One region of the Pseudomonas sp. SWRI18 genome, then DNA from elsewhere that is predicted to be linked to it. Evidence: predicted binding sites of a transcription regulator. Region 1 holds the regulator's gene; each other region holds the start of a gene.
What was found. The regulator sigma-54, encoded in region 1, starts transcription at its own class of promoters, with help from an activator protein. The targets are predictions, from matches to a motif close to ANTGGCATNNANNTTGCTNT.
Positions count from the first base shown of each region.

Region 1 (4,137 bases):
CTATCGACTATTACGCCACTAATGCCAGGAGCGTGCAGTTCCTGCCCGATGGCAAGGTGCAATACGAAATGACCTCGGATAAGGTCGAGCATGTCAAAGCCAGTGAAATCACGCTGCTGACCAACCCCGACATGAACATTTACCGCGGCACCGAGTTCCCGTGGCACGTCACCAGCAAGCGTGGCGAGGTCAACCCGGACGGTACCGAGGTGGAACTGATCGACTCGGTGCGCATCGCGCGCACTGATGATAAAAAACGTGAGACCGTGATTACCAGCAGTCGCATGACCGTATTCCCGCAGAAGCAATATGCGCAGACCGAGCAAAACGTTAGAATCGACGGCGCTGGCGGTGTATCGACTGGCAAGGGAATGAAAGCGTATTTGAAAGAAAGCAGGATACACCTGCTATCGAACGTAAGAGGACAGTATGAGGCTCGTTAAAACTCTCCCTATTTTGCTCGGCCTGGGCGCAGCACTGGGAAGCGTGAGCGCCTGGGCTCTGCCGAACGATAGCCAGCAGCCGATCCACATTTCGGCTGACGATGCGCAACTGGACGATAAGCAAGGCGTCGCCACCTATACAGGCGGCGTGATCATCACCCAGGGCTCGATGAAGATCACCGGCAACACGGTGACACTGACTCGCACGCAGTCCGGCGACATCGACGTGGTGACTTCGGTAGGCAATCTGGCTTACTTCGAACAGAAGCAAAAGGCTGAAGATCCTGGCCCTATGAAGGGCTATGGCAAGACTATCCAATATCATGCGCAGCAAAATCGCATCGTTCTGATCGACCAGGCCAAGGTACTGAGTGCTGACGGTAACTCCACCGAAGGGGAGAAGATCGTTTACAACACCCAGACCCAGGTTGCGCAGGCGGGCCGCGCCAACGGCACCAAGGTCAGCGCGCCACGCCCACGCATCGACATGGTCATCCAGCCGAAGAAGAAGGCCGAGTAATGGCAACCCTGAAAGCCCAGCATCTGGCCAAGGCCTACAAAAGCCGTCAGGTCGTGCGCGACGTCAGCCTGTCGATCGACAGCGGCCAGATCGTCGGCTTGCTTGGCCCCAACGGCGCCGGCAAGACCACCTGCTTCTACATGATCGTCGGGCTGGTCCAGGCGGACCAGGGTCGTGTATTGATCGATGACCTGGACGTGAGCCACCAGCCGATGCACGGCCGTGCCCGCGCCGGTATTGGCTACCTGCCGCAGGAAGCGTCGATCTTTCGCAAACTGTCGGTCGCCGACAACATCATGGCCATCCTCGAGACCCGCAAGGAACTCGACCGTGACGGCCGCCGCAAGGAGCTGGAAAGCCTGCTGCAGGAATTCCACATCAACCACATTCGCGACAACCTCGGCATGAGCCTCTCCGGTGGTGAGCGTCGTCGTGTGGAAATCGCCCGCGCCCTGGCCACCGCACCCAAGTTCATCCTGCTGGACGAACCGTTTGCCGGCGTCGACCCGATCTCGGTGGGCGATATCAAGCAGATCATCCATCACCTCAAGGCCAAGGGCATTGGCGTGCTGATCACCGACCACAACGTCCGCGAGACTCTCGATATCTGCGAAACCGCGTATATCGTCAACGATGGCCAGCTGATCGCCGAAGGCGATTCCGCCACCATCCTGGCCAACGAACTGGTCAAGGAAGTGTACCTGGGTCATGAGTTCCGCCTGTAAGCCGGCCTGTCTGAAAAACGCGGTGAAAGGCCGTTTGCCAAGGTGCGCGGGAGTCAATGAAAACCTCCGGATTTTTATTGTTACCGCGCTCTAGGCAAAGCCCCCGATATCAGGCATATAATTTGCTTATGTTTGGCGCTCACGCGCCCTGTCGTGGATGGCGCATTGCGCCGGCGAATAAGGTGTTAAGCCCCTGCCATGAAACCATCGCTAGTCCTGAGAATGGGCCAGCAGCTGACGATGACACCGCAGCTGCAACAGGCCATCCGCCTGCTCCAATTGTCGACCCTGGACCTGCAACAGGAAATCCAGGAGGCCCTGGAGTCCAATCCGATGCTCGAACGCCAGGAAGAAGGCGACGACTTCGATAATGCAGACCCACTGGCCGACAACATCGAGCAAAAACCCAATTCCGACGTGCAGGAACCCTCCTACCAGGAGACCGCCCCCACGGTGGACAACCTTGAGGAAGGCGACTGGAACGAACGCATTCCCAACGAACTTCCCGTCGATACCGCCTGGGAAGACGTCTACCAGACCAGCGCCAGCAGCCTGCCCAGCAATGACGATGACGAGTGGGACTTCACCACCCGCACGTCGGTTGGCGAGAGCTTGCAGAGCCATCTGCTGTGGCAATTGAACCTTGCACCGATGTCGGACACCGATCGCTTGATCGCCGTGACCCTGATCGACTGCATCAACAATCAAGGCTACCTGGACGAGACCCTTGAGGAAATCCTCGAGGCGTTCGACCCGGAGCTGGACATCGAGCTGGACGAAATCGAAGCCGTCCTGCACCGCATCCAGCAATTCGAGCCCGCCGGTATCGGCGCGCGCAACCTCAGCGAATGCCTGTTGCTGCAACTGCGCCAGCTGCCGGCCAAGACCGCCTGGCTCGCCGAGGCCCAGCGTCTGGTCACCGATTACATCGACCTGCTGGGCAGCCGCGACTACAGCCAGTTGATGCGCCGCATGAAGCTCAAGGAAGACGACCTGCGCCAGGTCATCGAGCTGGTACAGAGCCTCAACCCGCGCCCCGGCTCGCAGATCGAATCCAGCGAGGCCGAATACGTAGTCCCCGACGTGATCGTGCGCAAGGACAACGAGCGCTGGCTGGTGGAGTTGAACCAGGAGTCGGTGCCGCGTCTGCGGGTCAATCCGCAATATGCAGGTTTTGTACGCCGCGCCGATACCAGCGCCGACAATACCTTCATGCGTAACCAGCTGCAGGAAGCGCGCTGGTTCATCAAGAGCCTGCAGAGCCGCAACGAAACCCTGATGAAAGTCGCCACCCAGATCGTCGAGCACCAGCGCGGTTTCCTGGAATACGGCGACGAAGCGATGAAGCCGCTGGTGCTGCATGACATCGCCGAGGCGGTAGGCATGCACGAATCGACGATTTCCCGGGTAACGACGCAAAAATTCATGCATACCCCACGAGGTATATATGAGCTGAAATACTTTTTCTCCAGCCATGTGAGCACCTCCGAAGGCGGCGAATGCTCGTCCACGGCGATCCGCGCGATCATCAAGAAACTGGTTGCCGCGGAAAATCAGAAAAAGCCATTGAGTGACAGTAAGATCGCTGGTTTACTGGAGGCACAAGGCATTCAGGTCGCCCGTCGAACCGTCGCCAAGTACCGCGAGTCCCTAGGGATCGCGCCTTCCAGCGAGCGTAAGCGTTTGATGTGACGGGCGGGCCGCAGCGTTCCAGTGGCAGGTATTCCTTACCTGTCGCTTTATGCACTGGCAACGAAGGAGAAGCTGTATGCAAGTCAACATCAGTGGACACCATGTAGAAGTCACCCCTCCAATGCGCGAATACGTCGAGCAGAAGCTGAAGAAGCTTGAAGGACATTTCGACAAGATCACCAATGTGCAGGTCATCATGAAGGTCGATAAGCTTCAGCAGAAAATCGAGGCGACCCTTCAGATTCCCGGTGGCGAAGTGGTTGCTAACGCCGAGCATGAAGACATGTATGCATCGATCGACTTGCTCACCGACAAGCTTGACCGCCAACTCAAAAAGCATAAGGAAAAGAATCTGCACCTGATGCAAGGTACAGGTCGTTAACTCTCCCCCCATGATCCGACTTGAAACCATCCTGACCCCCGGCCGTTCCCTTGTGAACGTGCCGGGCGGCAGTAAAAAGCGCGCCCTCGAACAAATTGCCAACCTGATCAGCAGCCAAGTGCCTGAACTGGAGATGCAAGATGTCTTCGAGGCCCTGATTGCCCGTGAAAAACTCGGTTCCACCGGTTTTGGCAACGGCATCGCCATTCCTCACTGCCGCCTCAAAGGGTGCGAGACACCGGTCAGCGCGCTGCTGCACCTGGACGCTCCTATCGATTTCGACGCCATCGATGGTGCACCGGTCGACCTGCTGTTCGTACTGCTGGTCCCGGAAGCCGCCACCGATGCACACCTGGAACTGCTTCGGCAGATCGC
Region 1 covers NZ_JACCQQ010000003.1:203,785-207,921, reverse strand. The annotation lists gene lptC (LPS export ABC transporter periplasmic protein LptC) at 1-443, shown strand, start outside; gene lptA (lipopolysaccharide transport periplasmic protein LptA) at 430-963, shown strand; gene lptB (LPS export ABC transporter ATP-binding protein) at 963-1,688, shown strand; gene H0Z09_RS05760 (RNA polymerase factor sigma-54) at 1,887-3,380, shown strand; gene raiA (ribosome-associated translation inhibitor RaiA) at 3,457-3,762, shown strand; gene ptsN (PTS IIA-like nitrogen regulatory protein PtsN) at 3,773-4,137, shown strand, end outside.

Region 2 (4,137 bases), on a different contig from region 1:
GCAAACCGCCAAAGCCAAGAAACGGGCGGCCCGTAAGTCCAAGTCGTCCCGTGAAGTGGCGCAGACACAATTGCCACCGGCACAGTTGGATCTGTCCCTGCCGTCGGACATGGTCAGGCATCTGGAGCCAGTTGGCACCATGCCTAAGCCCAAGAGCGTGCCCCTGCTGCCGCCCATGTTTGGCGAGAAGCCCACTGACAACAGCGCGTTCCAGATCAACGGCCGTTTGCTCAGTAATGAGATGAAGCTGCAATTGCGCAACGAAGAACGGCGTGATGTGGAAGGTGCAGCGCTGGAATTCGAGTTCAAGCAGTAAATGTTTGCGGCAAAGGTGATGCAGGCTCACGACCTTGTGTCGGAGACTGGCCGGTCACTTCTGATTTCAGCGAAAAACCCCTGTTAGACCATTTTAAAACGGCTGTTTAAGGGCGTACTCTAGCCCGGCCATCCCCTTTGAGTCGTCGAGAACCTGCTGATCATGAATTGCCGTGAAGGCTGTGGCGCCTGCTGCATCGCCCCCTCCATCAGCTCGCCTTTGCCGGGAATGCCACAGGGCAAACCGGCCGGCGTTCGCTGCCTGCACCTGTCGGTCGAACAGCTGTGCCTGCTGTTCGGGCAGCCCGAGCGACCGACGGTGTGCGGCGAGTTCAAGGCGGATATCGAAGTCTGCGGTACCGACCAGGCCGATGCGATCCGTTTGATCGGCTGGTGGGAGCAGATGACGGCGGCGTGATGGGCTTTACTACCCGAACTTCAACAATAAGGAATACACCCATGGGTTCGCTGAAACGAATGGCTGTGCTGTGTGGTTTTACGCTGGTGTTTGCGGCTGCTGCCCAGGCAGAGGATTGGCAAGTCGCCAAGGACGAAGACGGTATCAAGGTATCCCTGAGCGAAGTGGCCGGCTCCAAGTACAAGGCTTATCGCGGTGTGGCCCTGATCAAGGCGCCTGTGGCCAAAATTGTTGCCTTGCAGGAAGACGTGGCGGGTGCCTGCGCCTGGATTCACGAGTGCAAATCCCAGAAACTGGTCGACAAGAAAGGCGACGAGGCCTGGACCTACACGCAGTTCAAGGCGCCGTTCCCGGTGACCGATCGTGACTCGTACATCCACGTCACCACCACCAAAAATGCCGATGGCAGCGTCACCCGCACCTTGCAGGGCGTGCCCACCTACAAGCCCGAAGAAAAAGGCTATGTGCGTGTCGCTCAGGTGGAGGGTTTCTGGAAGCTGGTCCCCAAGGGCGCCGATCAGACGGAAGTGACCTATCAGGTGCACACCGAGCCAGGTGGCAGCGTGCCATCATGGCTGGCCAACAAGTTCGTGGTGGAGGCGCCGTTCAACACCTTGAAAGCCTTGAAAGATCACGCTGAAAAATAACCGCGGTTAATCCGGTGCCTTCAGCCTTGAGCGGAACGTTTGCCGAACCCTCAAGGTCCAGATAGATGTGAGCCCACACATGGGTTTTATCGAGGAGGCACCGATGCCGAAGTGGAATATTTCTTTCATCAATGACCGTGGTGAGCCGGTAGTCGAGCAATTCGATTGCGAGCACGAGCCGACGCTGGAAGAAGCCGCACAATTGGTGCGGGTGCGTGTGTCGCCGGTGTTGGAAAAGCTGGACCTCAACGATCTTGCCGATCGTGTGCCCGATCCCACGGTCAAGAGCCTGCATGATCAAAATGGTATCAAAGACCTCAAGGTCGAACCCGCCGCCTGAACATTTCCTGTATGCCCTTCAAGCGCCTCTGGTGGAGGTGGTAGCTTCGCGCTACTCTGCAACTGAGATCAGCGAATGAATCGCTAAAGGTCTGGTCTTGTCAGCTACATGCTTGTTTTCCTGCGGTGCTTGTATTTGCCGTAGCTCCCGCGCCAGTACGGCGCGGGCCAGGGGAGCACGGAAAGTCTATCCATCAATTCGAGGAGCACTTTTCATGAGCACAGCCTATCAAGAAGACATCAGCACCAACGTTCTGCGCCGCATGAAAGAAGGCGGCTTCGATTTCTCGCGTTTTCACCCCATCGAGTTCTACGCCATTTTCCCGGATGAAGAACGGGCGCGCAGGGCTGCGGGTGAGTTTCGTGGGGAATCCCTGAATGCCCAGGTCAGTGCGCGCGACGATGGTGCCTGGTACCTGGAACTGAGCAAAATCATGTCTGCAACCTACGACGGCATAGGAGACTTCGAGCAAGACTTTGAGGCGGTGGTCGAGCCGCTGGGCGGGATCATCGAAGGATGGGGCGTGAAGCAGGAGGTGCGTGGGTTACCCATGTAGCAATCAGTAGCATGAGAAACACAGCGTATCGGCTGGCCTTTGGGTCGGCCGATTTTGTTTGTGGTGCCGGAAAATCTACGGAACTGGCGTCGCCCTTTTTTGCACCAAAAAAAAGGCCACCCGAGCAGGGTGGCCGAAAGGGAAGACCGGGAGGTCGGTCGGTACACGAAGCACTACGTTACCGATGGCGCAAAGGGTTTAGCTGTAGGACGCGTCCTGTTCAGCTGATGGTGGTGATTATCTGCAGGCTTGGCCGGGCAGCGAAATCAACTCTGGCTATGCTGTTGATAGTCAAAGCCCGCATTGCGATGAAGCGTGGGGCAGTACACCGGGCATTCTGCGCACCAGGACGGTGCGAGCAGATTCCTTTGGTTATTCAACTCACTGATTTTTAAGTGTTTATGCCGCTGGCACGGGCCTTGCGATGGTTCTTGCGTCCGGGTGACAAGGAGTACGGCATGATCCGCACTTATTACGATGAAATGTACGATGGGGCAGGACAGGTCCGGCCTCATTATCGCGAGTTCGCCCGTTGGTTGGCCGACACCCCCGCCGAGCTGCTGGCCCAGCGCCGGCGCGAAGCCGATTTGCTGTTCCACCGCGCCGGCATCACCTTCACCCTCTACGGCGACGAGCAGGGCACCGAGCGCCTGATTCCCTTCGACACCATCCCGCGCAGCATCCCCGCCAGCGAATGGCGAGTGGTCGAGCGTGGCTGCATCCAGCGGGTCAAGGCGCTGAATATGTTTCTCGCCGACCTCTACCACGAACAACGCATCATCAAGGCTGGGATCATTCCTGCGGAACAGGTGCTGGCCAACGAACAATACCAACTGGCCATGCAGGGCTTGAACCTGCACCGCGATCTGTATTCCCACGTTTCCGGCGTGGACCTCGTACGCGATGGCGACGGCACGTACTACGTACTGGAAGACAACCTGCGTACGCCCAGCGGCGTCAGCTATATGCTCGAAGACCGCAAGATGATGATGCGCCTGTTCCCCGAACTGTTCGCCGCCCAACGCATCGCACCCATCGATCACTACCCCAACTTGCTGCTCGATACCCTGAAAAGCTCCAGCCCGCTGGATAACCCCAGCGTGGTCGTACTGACCCCGGGTCGCTTCAACAGCGCATTTTTCGAGCATGCGTTTCTCGCCCGGGAAATGGGCGTGGAACTGGTGGAAGGCGCTGACTTGTTCGTGCGCGACGACCGCGTGTTCATGCGCACTACCGATGGCCCGCAGGCCGTGGACGTGATCTACCGTCGCCTCGACGATGCGTTCCTCGACCCGCTGGCCTTCAACCCGGACTCCATGCTCGGCGTGCCCGGCCTGCTCGCGGCGTATCGCTGCGGCAATGTAGTGCTGGCCAATGCCATCGGCACCGGGGTGGCGGATGACAAGTCGGTGTATCCCTTCGTCACCGAGATGATCCGGTTTTACTTGGATGAAGAACCTGTCTTAAAGAACGTTCCGACCTTCCAGTGCCGCAAGCCTGACGAGTTGTCCCACGTCCTGGCCAACCTGCCGGACCTGGTGGTGAAGGAAACCCAAGGCTCCGGCGGCTACGGCATGCTCGTCGGGCCGGCGTCCACGGCGGCGGAAATCGAAGCGTTCCGCGCGCGAATCAAGGCCAAGCCCCACGCCTATATCGCCCAGCCAACCCTGTGTTTATCCACCTGCCCGACCTTTGTCGAAAACGGCATTGCGCCGCGCCATATCGACCTGCGCCCGTTTGTACTGTCCGGCAAGGAAACCCGTGTGGTCCCGGGCGGCTTGACCCGCGTGGCGTTGCGCGAGGGCTCGCTGGTGGTCAACTCATCCCAGGGCGGCGGCACCAAAGACACCTGGGTGGTCGA
Region 2 covers NZ_JACCQQ010000022.1:63,648-67,784, reverse strand. The annotation lists gene H0Z09_RS21760 (translation initiation factor 2) at 1-316, shown strand, start outside; gene H0Z09_RS21755 (YkgJ family cysteine cluster protein) at 479-733, shown strand; gene H0Z09_RS21750 (START domain-containing protein) at 775-1,380, shown strand; gene H0Z09_RS21745 (hypothetical protein) at 1,460-1,720, shown strand; gene H0Z09_RS21740 (ribonuclease E inhibitor RraB) at 1,935-2,276, shown strand; gene H0Z09_RS21735 (circularly permuted type 2 ATP-grasp protein) at 2,735-4,137, shown strand, end outside.
Region 2: the regulator sigma-54 is predicted to act here: its motif matches at 2,683-2,702, upstream of H0Z09_RS21735 (circularly permuted type 2 ATP-grasp protein).

Region 3 (4,137 bases), on a different contig from region 1:
CGCTCGGCCGGTCAGCAGTTCGCTGCGATCACCACCGCCACCCAGGAACAGAGCAGCACCGCGACCTTGCTCAGCAGCAACCTGCAGAGCATTGCGCTGGCCAACAGCGAACAGCGTGAGGTGGTGTCCAACCTGGCGATTACGGCCAAGGAACTTGAAACGTTGGCGGCGGGCTTGCGGCATGAGGTAGACCGCTTCCGCTGAAATACTGCCGTTCAGTGTGGGAGCGGGCTTGCTCGCGAAGGCGGTGGATCAGTCAACTAGTCCGGCGACAGACACACCGCATTCGCGAGAAAGCCCGCTCCCACATTGGGGACTGTGTAAGGCTCACGTGATCGCCGCCGGGCGGTATTGCAAAGCCTCCTTGAGATGGTCTCGGGTGATGGCATCCACTTGATCCAGATCCGCCAGGGTACGTGCCACCTTGAGCAGGCGATGGGCCGCGCGCAACGACAACGTCAGTCGCTCGCAGGCGGTCTCGAGCCAGCCTTCATCCACCTTTACCAGCTTGCAGTGCTTGCGCAGCCCGGGCAGATCAAGGAAGGCATTCGCACAACCCTGACGCCGCTCCTGGCGTTCCCGGGCCTTGGCCACCTCTGCCGCCGCCTTTGCCGTGTTATCACCAGCCTGTTGGGTTGGATTCAACGCAGTGGCTTCCCGTGCGACGGTCAGATGCAGGTCGATACGATCCATCAACGGCCCGGACAGTTTGTTGCGGTAGCGCTGAATCTGCTCCGGTGTACAGCGACAACGCCCGCTGGGTTCGCCCAGGTAGCCGCAAGGGCAGGGGTTCATGGCGGCCACCAGTTGGAAGCGTGCCGGAAAGCTCACGCGGTCACGGGCGCGGGAAATCACGATATGCCCCGATTCCAAAGGCTCGCGCAGTACTTCCAACACCTTGCGATCAAACTCCGGCAATTCATCCAGGAACAGTACGCCGTGATGGGCCAGGGTAATTTCCCCCGGTTGCGGCTTTGATCCACCGCCCACCAGCGCCGGCCCTGATGCCGAGTGGTGTGGCTGGCGAAATGGCCGGTGCGGCCAATGGCTCAGCGGCGCAAGACTGACCACCGACTGTATCGCGGCGACTTCCAGGGCTTCCTGCTCACTCAACGGTGGCAGCAGGCCGGGCAGCCGGCTGGCGAGCAAGGTCTTGCCGGTACCGGGCGGCCCGCTGAACAACAGGTTATGCGCACCCGCCGCGGCGATCAGTAATGCGCGCTTGGCCGCCAGTTGGCCCTGGACCTCACTCAGATCCGGGTAAGGTTTATTCAGATACAGCAAGCCATCGGACTTGTAGGGCTCAATCGGCACATGCCCGTTCAGGTGTGCCACGACCTGCAGCAAGTGATCCACGGCAATCACCCTCAACCCCGACGCCAGGCACGCTTCCTCGGCATTCGCCCGAGGCACTATCACGGTGCGCCCGGCCTTGCGCGCCGCCAGCGCGGCAGGCAACACACCCTTGACTGCCCGCACCTCGCCGGACAGCGCCAACTCACCCAGGCATTCCACATCATCAAGCATCAACGCCGGCACCTGGACGCTGGCCGCCAGGATCCCCAGGGCAATCGCCAAATCAAAACGCCCGCCGTCCTTGGGCAGGTCGGCGGGCGCGAGGTTGAGCGTGATGCGGCGGGCCGGGTATTGCAGGGCCGAATTGAGGATGGCGCTGCGCACGCGGTCTTTGCTTTCCTTGACCGCCGTTTCCGGCAGGCCCACGAGTGTCAGGGACGGCAAACCATTGGCCATGTGCACTTCGACAGTGACGGCGGGGGCTTCGACGCCGATCTGGGCGCGGCTATGGACGATGGCGAGGGACATGCTCGTTCCTTGAAAGGGGAGGCCGCTTCCTGCGGTTTTTCAAGGGTAGACGAGGTGGGGGAAAGCGCTGCGGGGGAGGTTTTACAGAACGTATCCGTGAGCGTGCGCAGGACCCGTGTGGGAGCAGGCAAGCCAGCTCCCACATTGAACGCGTTTATTCAGTAATAGTGGGTGTGAGCCTGGCTTCCAGTTCGGCCACTTTCGCCTCCAGGCTCTCCAACCGTGCACGGGTGCGCGCAAGCACCACCATCTGGCTATCAAACTCTTCGCGGCTCACCAGGTCGAGTTTGCTGAAGCCGCTTTGCAGCAGCGCCTTGAACTGGCTTTCGATTTCATTGCGAGGCAATTGGGTTTCACCGCTGAACAAGCGAGAGGCGTGGCCGCTCAGGGCGTCGAGGAGGTCTTTGGGCGCGAGCATGGGAAATATTCCGGAATAACTGTTGGCGGGCAGTGTATCACGCAGCGTCTATAGTCTTTTCACGGTGGCGAGTGCACGGTTTTCGCGCGGGGTGCCGGGCGCAGGCGCACTGTTTTTGTGCGCATTGGCGCCGCCGGAAAGCTTCGAGGGTGGGCATAAGTGAGCAAAGCACTGATTTCAGTGGTTTTTACGGAGCTGGCAAGGTTTCTGCTTAGACGATCATGACCCATGCACTGATGCAGTCGCTGTGACGAATGCAGTGCGCCGACGGATCAGGGGTACAGGTTTCGTCACCAGTGGTTCGCTGGCGTCGCAAAGGCAAATGCCGAGGCGACGATGCGTTACAAAGCCAGGCACTGCGCTTAGACTTGAGACGGGTTTGTTTTCCTGGGGCAAGTCCACCAATTCGGGAGAGAGTTTTCATGAAGCTAGTCACTGCCATCATCAAGCCGTTCAAGTTGGACGATGTACGCGAGTCGTTGTCCGAGATCGGCGTGCAGGGCATTACCGTTACTGAGGTCAAGGGCTTCGGTCGGCAGAAGGGTCATACCGAGCTGTATCGCGGCGCGGAATACGTGGTCGATTTCCTGCCGAAGGTGAAGATTGATGTCGCCATTGACGACAAGGATCTTGACCGGGTTATCGAGGCGATAACCAAGGCCGCCAACACCGGCAAGATTGGTGACGGCAAGATCTTCGTGGTCAATCTGGAACAGGCTATTCGCATCCGTACCGGCGAAACCGATACCGACGCAATCTAAGCCGCCAAACCCCAACGCCCCAGGAGAAAACAATATGACTCTGCGTAAATTCGCAGGGCTCGGAGCCCTGTTGTCCATCGTAATGCCAAGCCTGGCCATGGCGGCAGACGAAGTGGCTGCTCCAGTCCTCAATTCCGGCGACACCGCGTGGATGCTGACCGCCACCGCTTTGGTGCTGTTCATGACCATCCCCGGCCTGGCGCTGTTCTACGGCGGCATGGTTCGCTCCAAGAATATTCTGTCGGTGATGATGCAATGTTTTGCCATCACTGGCTTGATCAGCATCCTGTGGGTTGTCTACGGCTACAGCATCGCGTTCGATACCACCGGTATGGAACAGGGTGTGGTCAACTTCAATTCCTTCTTCGGCGGCATGGGCAAGGCGTTCCTGGCGGGCGTTACCCCGGCCAGCATCACCGGGCCTGCGGCGCTGTTCCCGGAAGCGGTGTTCATCACCTTCCAGATGACCTTCGCCATCATCACCCCGGCACTCATCGTCGGTGCGTTCGCCGAACGCATGAAGTTCTCCGCGATGCTGATCTTCATGGCTATCTGGTTCACCCTGGTCTATGCGCCAATCGCGCACATGGTGTGGAGCGGTAACGGTGGCTTGATGTGGGACTGGGGCGTGCTGGACTTCGCCGGTGGCACCGTGGTGCACATCAACGCCGGTGTGGCTGGCCTGGTAGCGTGCATCGTGCTCGGCAAGCGTAAAGGCTTCCCGACCACCCCGATGGCGCCGCATAACCTCGGTTACACCCTGATCGGTGCGGCCATGCTGTGGATCGGCTGGTTCGGCTTCAACGCCGGCTCCGCCGCCGCGGCCAACGGCACTGCCGGCATGGCGATGCTCGTCACCCAGATTGCGACCGCTGCCGCAGCGCTGGGCTGGATGTTCGCCGAGTGGATCACCCACGGTAAGCCAAGCGCACTGGGCATCGCCTCGGGCGTAGTGGCCGGCCTGGTTGCAATCACTCCGGCCGCTGGCACCGTGGGCCCGATGGGCGCCCTGGTGATCGGTCTGGTCGCCGGTGTGATCTGCTTCTTCTGCGCGACCAGCCTCAAGCGCAAGCTGGGCTACGATGACTCCCTGGACGCATTCGGCGTGCACGGTATCGGCGGTATCGTCGGTGC
Region 3 covers NZ_JACCQQ010000001.1:319,648-323,784, forward strand. The annotation lists gene H0Z09_RS01410 (methyl-accepting chemotaxis protein) at 1-204, shown strand, start outside; gene H0Z09_RS01415 (YifB family Mg chelatase-like AAA ATPase) at 328-1,824, opposite strand; gene H0Z09_RS01420 (accessory factor UbiK family protein) at 1,979-2,242, opposite strand; gene glnK (P-II family nitrogen regulator) at 2,665-3,003, shown strand; gene H0Z09_RS01430 (ammonium transporter) at 3,038-4,137, shown strand, end outside.
Region 3: the regulator sigma-54 is predicted to act here: its motif matches at 2,437-2,456, upstream of glnK (P-II family nitrogen regulator).

Region 4 (4,137 bases), on a different contig from region 1:
CGTTTCAACGGTGATCTCCTTGTGGGAGCGGGCTTGCTCGCGAAAGCGGTGTATCAGGCAATGCATCAACGACTGACAGACCGCTTTCGCGAGCAAGCCCGCTCCCACATTTGATTGGGTTTGCAGGTTTGAGTCTGTGTCAGCTCAAGGCTACCTTAACTTGCGCGGTTGCCTACAGGTGCGCCAGAATCCGCCGGCTTGTACGGCTGGCTTGTCGTCTCTAAGGTTGCTCGGTCGCTGCTCATCAGCGATCAGGTTTAGTAGCCTGAGGGTCAAGTTAAGCGTGTACCGCACCGTTCTTTATGGCGGCTGTGTGCAGGGCATCTTCGGATGCGCCGGTTTTTGCTTAACTTCCCCGGTCTACTAACCTGCGCACAGCTGCCACCTAATCGTTTAGTAGCGAGTCGATGGCGGCCTCATTCGAGGAAGTTAAGACATGTTCAAGCCAACCCCAAATCCACCCCCGTCCGTCTTCACCATCGCCGCCGATATCGACGACGAAGCCCTGATGATCAACAGCTTCGAAACCTTCTCCTCGGTCAGCACCTTGTTGCTGGACCTGTCCGAAGACCTGGACGGCAAGCACCGCGATGTCGCGCTGGCCATTCACCAACTGAGCGCCCTGGGCACGCAGATGGTCAGCCGTATGCTCGACCGCCAAACGGCCACCTGACAATTCCCAGGCAAAAAAAGACCTCCCGAACAGGAGGTCTTTTTGCATCACGCCACGTTAAGCAGCGTTACCGGATCAGCAGCTGTAGTACAGCTCGTATTCCAGTGGGTGTACGAAGGTGCGAACCTTGATTTCTTCTGCGCTCTTGAGCTCGATGTAGGCATCGATAAAGTCGTCGCTGAACACGCCGCCTTTGGTCAGGAACGCACGGCCCTTGTCCAGCTCTTCCAGGGCTTCTTTCAGGCTGCCGCACACTTGTGGGATCTCTTTGGCCTCTTCAGGCGGCAGGTCGTACAAGTTTTTGTCGGCGGCGTCGCCTGGGTGGATCTTGTTCTGGATGCCGTCCAGGCCGGCCATCACCAGGGCCGCGAAGGCCAGGTACGGGTTGGCCGCCGGGTCCGGGAAGCGTGCTTCGATACGGCGAGCGCGCGGGCTGGACACGTAAGGAATACGGATCGAGGCAGAGCGGTTGCGCGCCGAGTAGGCCAGCATCACTGGAGCTTCAAAACCTGGGACCAGACGCTTGTAGGAGTTGGTCGACGGGTTGGTGAAGCCGTTCAGGGCCTTACCGTGCTTGATGATGCCGCCGATGAAGTACAGGGCGGTGTCCGACAGGCCGGCATAACCTTCGCCGGCGAAGGTGTTCTTGCCATCTTTGGCGATGGACAGGTGAACGTGCATACCCGAACCGTTATCGCCGTACAGTGGCTTAGGCATGAAGGTCGCGGTACGGCCGTAGGCAACGGCAGTGTTGTGTACGCAGTACTTCAGGGTTTGTACTTCGTCAGCCTTGGCGACCAGGGTGTTGAACTTCACACCGATTTCGTTCTGGCCGGCAGTCGCCACTTCGTGGTGATGCACTTCGATGACCAGGCCCATGTCTTCCATGGCGTTGCACATGGAGGTACGGATTTCGTGGTCGTGGTCGAACGGTGGAACCGGGAAGTAGCCGCCTTTGATACCTGGACGGTGGCCATGGTTGCCGCCTTCCACGTCCTGGTCGGACATCCAGGAGCCTTGTTCGGAGTAGATCTTGAACATGGAGCCGGAGATGTCGGACTTGAACTTCACTTGATCGAAGATGAAGAATTCCGGCTCCGGGCCTACGAATACGGTGTCGCCGATACCGGTCGACTTCAGGTATTCCTCGGCACGCTTGGCGATCGCACGTGGGTCGCGGTCGTAGCCTTGCATGGTCGACGGCTCGATGACGTCGCACACCAGGATCAGGGTCGGCTCTTCGGTGAACGGGTCCAGCACGGCAGTGCTGTCGTCCGGCATCAGGATCATGTCGGAGGCTTCGATGCCTTTCCAACCGGCAATGGAGGAACCGTCGAACATTTTGCCTTCTTCGAAGAACGCATCATCCAGCGCATCGCGAGCCGGCATGGTCACGTGGTGCTGAGTGCCTTTGGTGTCCGTGAAGCGCAGATCAATCCATTTAACGTCATGATCTTTGATGAGTTGAACCGACTTCGACATAGTGTCCTCCGGGTGGCTTCGGGCTGGGGTAGTGGAGTTAGCCCTTAGAATGTGGGTGATGCCGGCGCGGATAGTCCGCCATGGCAACCTGCCTCACAAGAGAGCAAATTGCATGCCAGTGCGCCAACATGGGTTTTGTGCTCCAAAAGCGACCCTATAAAGGTGCATTGCGACAAAAGCCAGAAAATGGCGCACTGCAATGTGGCGCGGCAACCTCAAAGTGCACTGCTTTAGTGCGCGGTGGTTGCTGTGCATATTAACTGGTTAAACCTTGAGCGATTTCCGCTATAATCCGCGCCCCCCTTTTTCGGCAGGTCCGGCACGCGCTGTTTCCATGAAATTAATCGTTAAAGTCTTCCCCGAAATCACCATCAAGAGCCGACCGGTACGGATGCGTTTCATCCGTCAGTTGGCCAAGAACATCCGTGCCGTGCTCCGCGATCTGGACCCGGCTGTGGTGGTGAATGGCGTGTGGGACAACCTCGAGCTGGAAACCCGCCTGACCGATGCCAAAGCCTTGAAGGACATGACCGAGCGCCTGAGTTGCATGCCGGGCATCGCGCATTTCCTGCAGGTGGATGAGTACGCGCTGGGCGACTTCGATGACATCACCGAAAAATGCAAATTGCACTTCGGCGACAGTCTGGAAGGCAAGATTTTTTCGGTGCGTTGCAAGCGCGCCGGCAAGCACCCGTTCAGCTCCATGGATGTGGAGAAATACGTCGGCAGCAAGCTGCGTCGCGAGTGCGGCGCAGCTGGAATTTCCCTGAAAGCACCGCAAATTGAAGTGCGCATGGAAATTCGCGACCAACGGTTGTTTGTGATCCACAGCCAGCACAACAGCATCGGCGGCTACCCGCTGGGCGCCCTGGAACAGACCCTGGTATTGATGTCCGGCGGTTTCGATTCCACGGTCGCGGCCTACCAGATCATGCGGCGCGGCCTGATGAGCCACTTCTGCTTCTTTAACCTGGGCGGGCGTGCACACGAATTGGGCGTGATGGAAGTGGCGCACTTTATCTGGAAGAAGTACGGCAGCTCCCAACGCGTGTTATTTGTAAGCGTACCGTTCGAAGAAGTGCTGGGCGAAATTCTCGGCAAAGTCGATAACAGTCATATGGGCGTGGTATTGAAGCGTATGATGTTGCGCGCCGCGTCCCGGATCGCCGACCAACTGCAGATTGATGCGCTGGTGACCGGTGAAGCGATCTCCCAGGTGTCCAGCCAGACGCTGCCGAACCTGTCGTTGATCGACTGCGTGACCGAGAAACTGGTGCTGCGCCCACTGATCGCCAGCCATAAACAGGACATTATCGACCTGGCAGAAGAAATCGGCACCGCCGACTTTGCCAAGCACATGCCTGAATATTGCGGGGTCATTTCGGTGAACCCCAAGACCCACGCCAAGCGCAACCGCGTGGAGTACGAAGAACAACAGTTTGATATGGCGGTTCTGGAGCGTGCGCTCAAGAACGCCAAACTGGTCCCGATCGATCGTGTCATCGACGAGCTGGGCCAGGATGTGCAGATCGAAGAAGTCAGCGAAGCCCTGGCCGGCCAGATCATCATCGACATCCGTCACCCGGATGCCGCTGAAGACGAGCCGCTGGACATTCCTGGCATCGACGTACAAACGCTGCCGTTCTATGCATTGAACGCGCGTTTCAAGGAACTGGATGACAGCCGTCAGTACCTGCTGTATTGCGACAAAGGCGTGATGAGTCGCCTGCATGCCCACCATTTGCTCAGTGAGGGGCATGCCAATGTGCGCGTTTATCGACCGAGCTAAGAGCCCGGGGCTGTTTGCCTGTGGCCTGCGTCACCGGCCCCCCGACTCTGCCGTCAAGCTGTAACGGCAAGGCCTGACTCTACTGTAAATCGCTGCCACGACCTGTCAGCACACCGAATCCTCTGATCGAGATACACAAGTGATCGAAAATCTACGTAACATCGCCATCATTGCTCACGTTGACCATGGTAAA
Region 4 covers NZ_JACCQQ010000002.1:245,480-249,616, forward strand. The annotation lists gene H0Z09_RS03790 (chorismate mutase) at 1-8, opposite strand, end outside; gene H0Z09_RS03795 (DUF6124 family protein) at 437-673, shown strand; gene glnA (type I glutamate--ammonia ligase) at 749-2,155, opposite strand; gene thiI (tRNA uracil 4-sulfurtransferase ThiI) at 2,490-3,944, shown strand; gene typA (translational GTPase TypA) at 4,084-4,137, shown strand, end outside.
Region 4: the regulator sigma-54 is predicted to act here: its motif matches at 2,256-2,275, upstream of glnA (type I glutamate--ammonia ligase).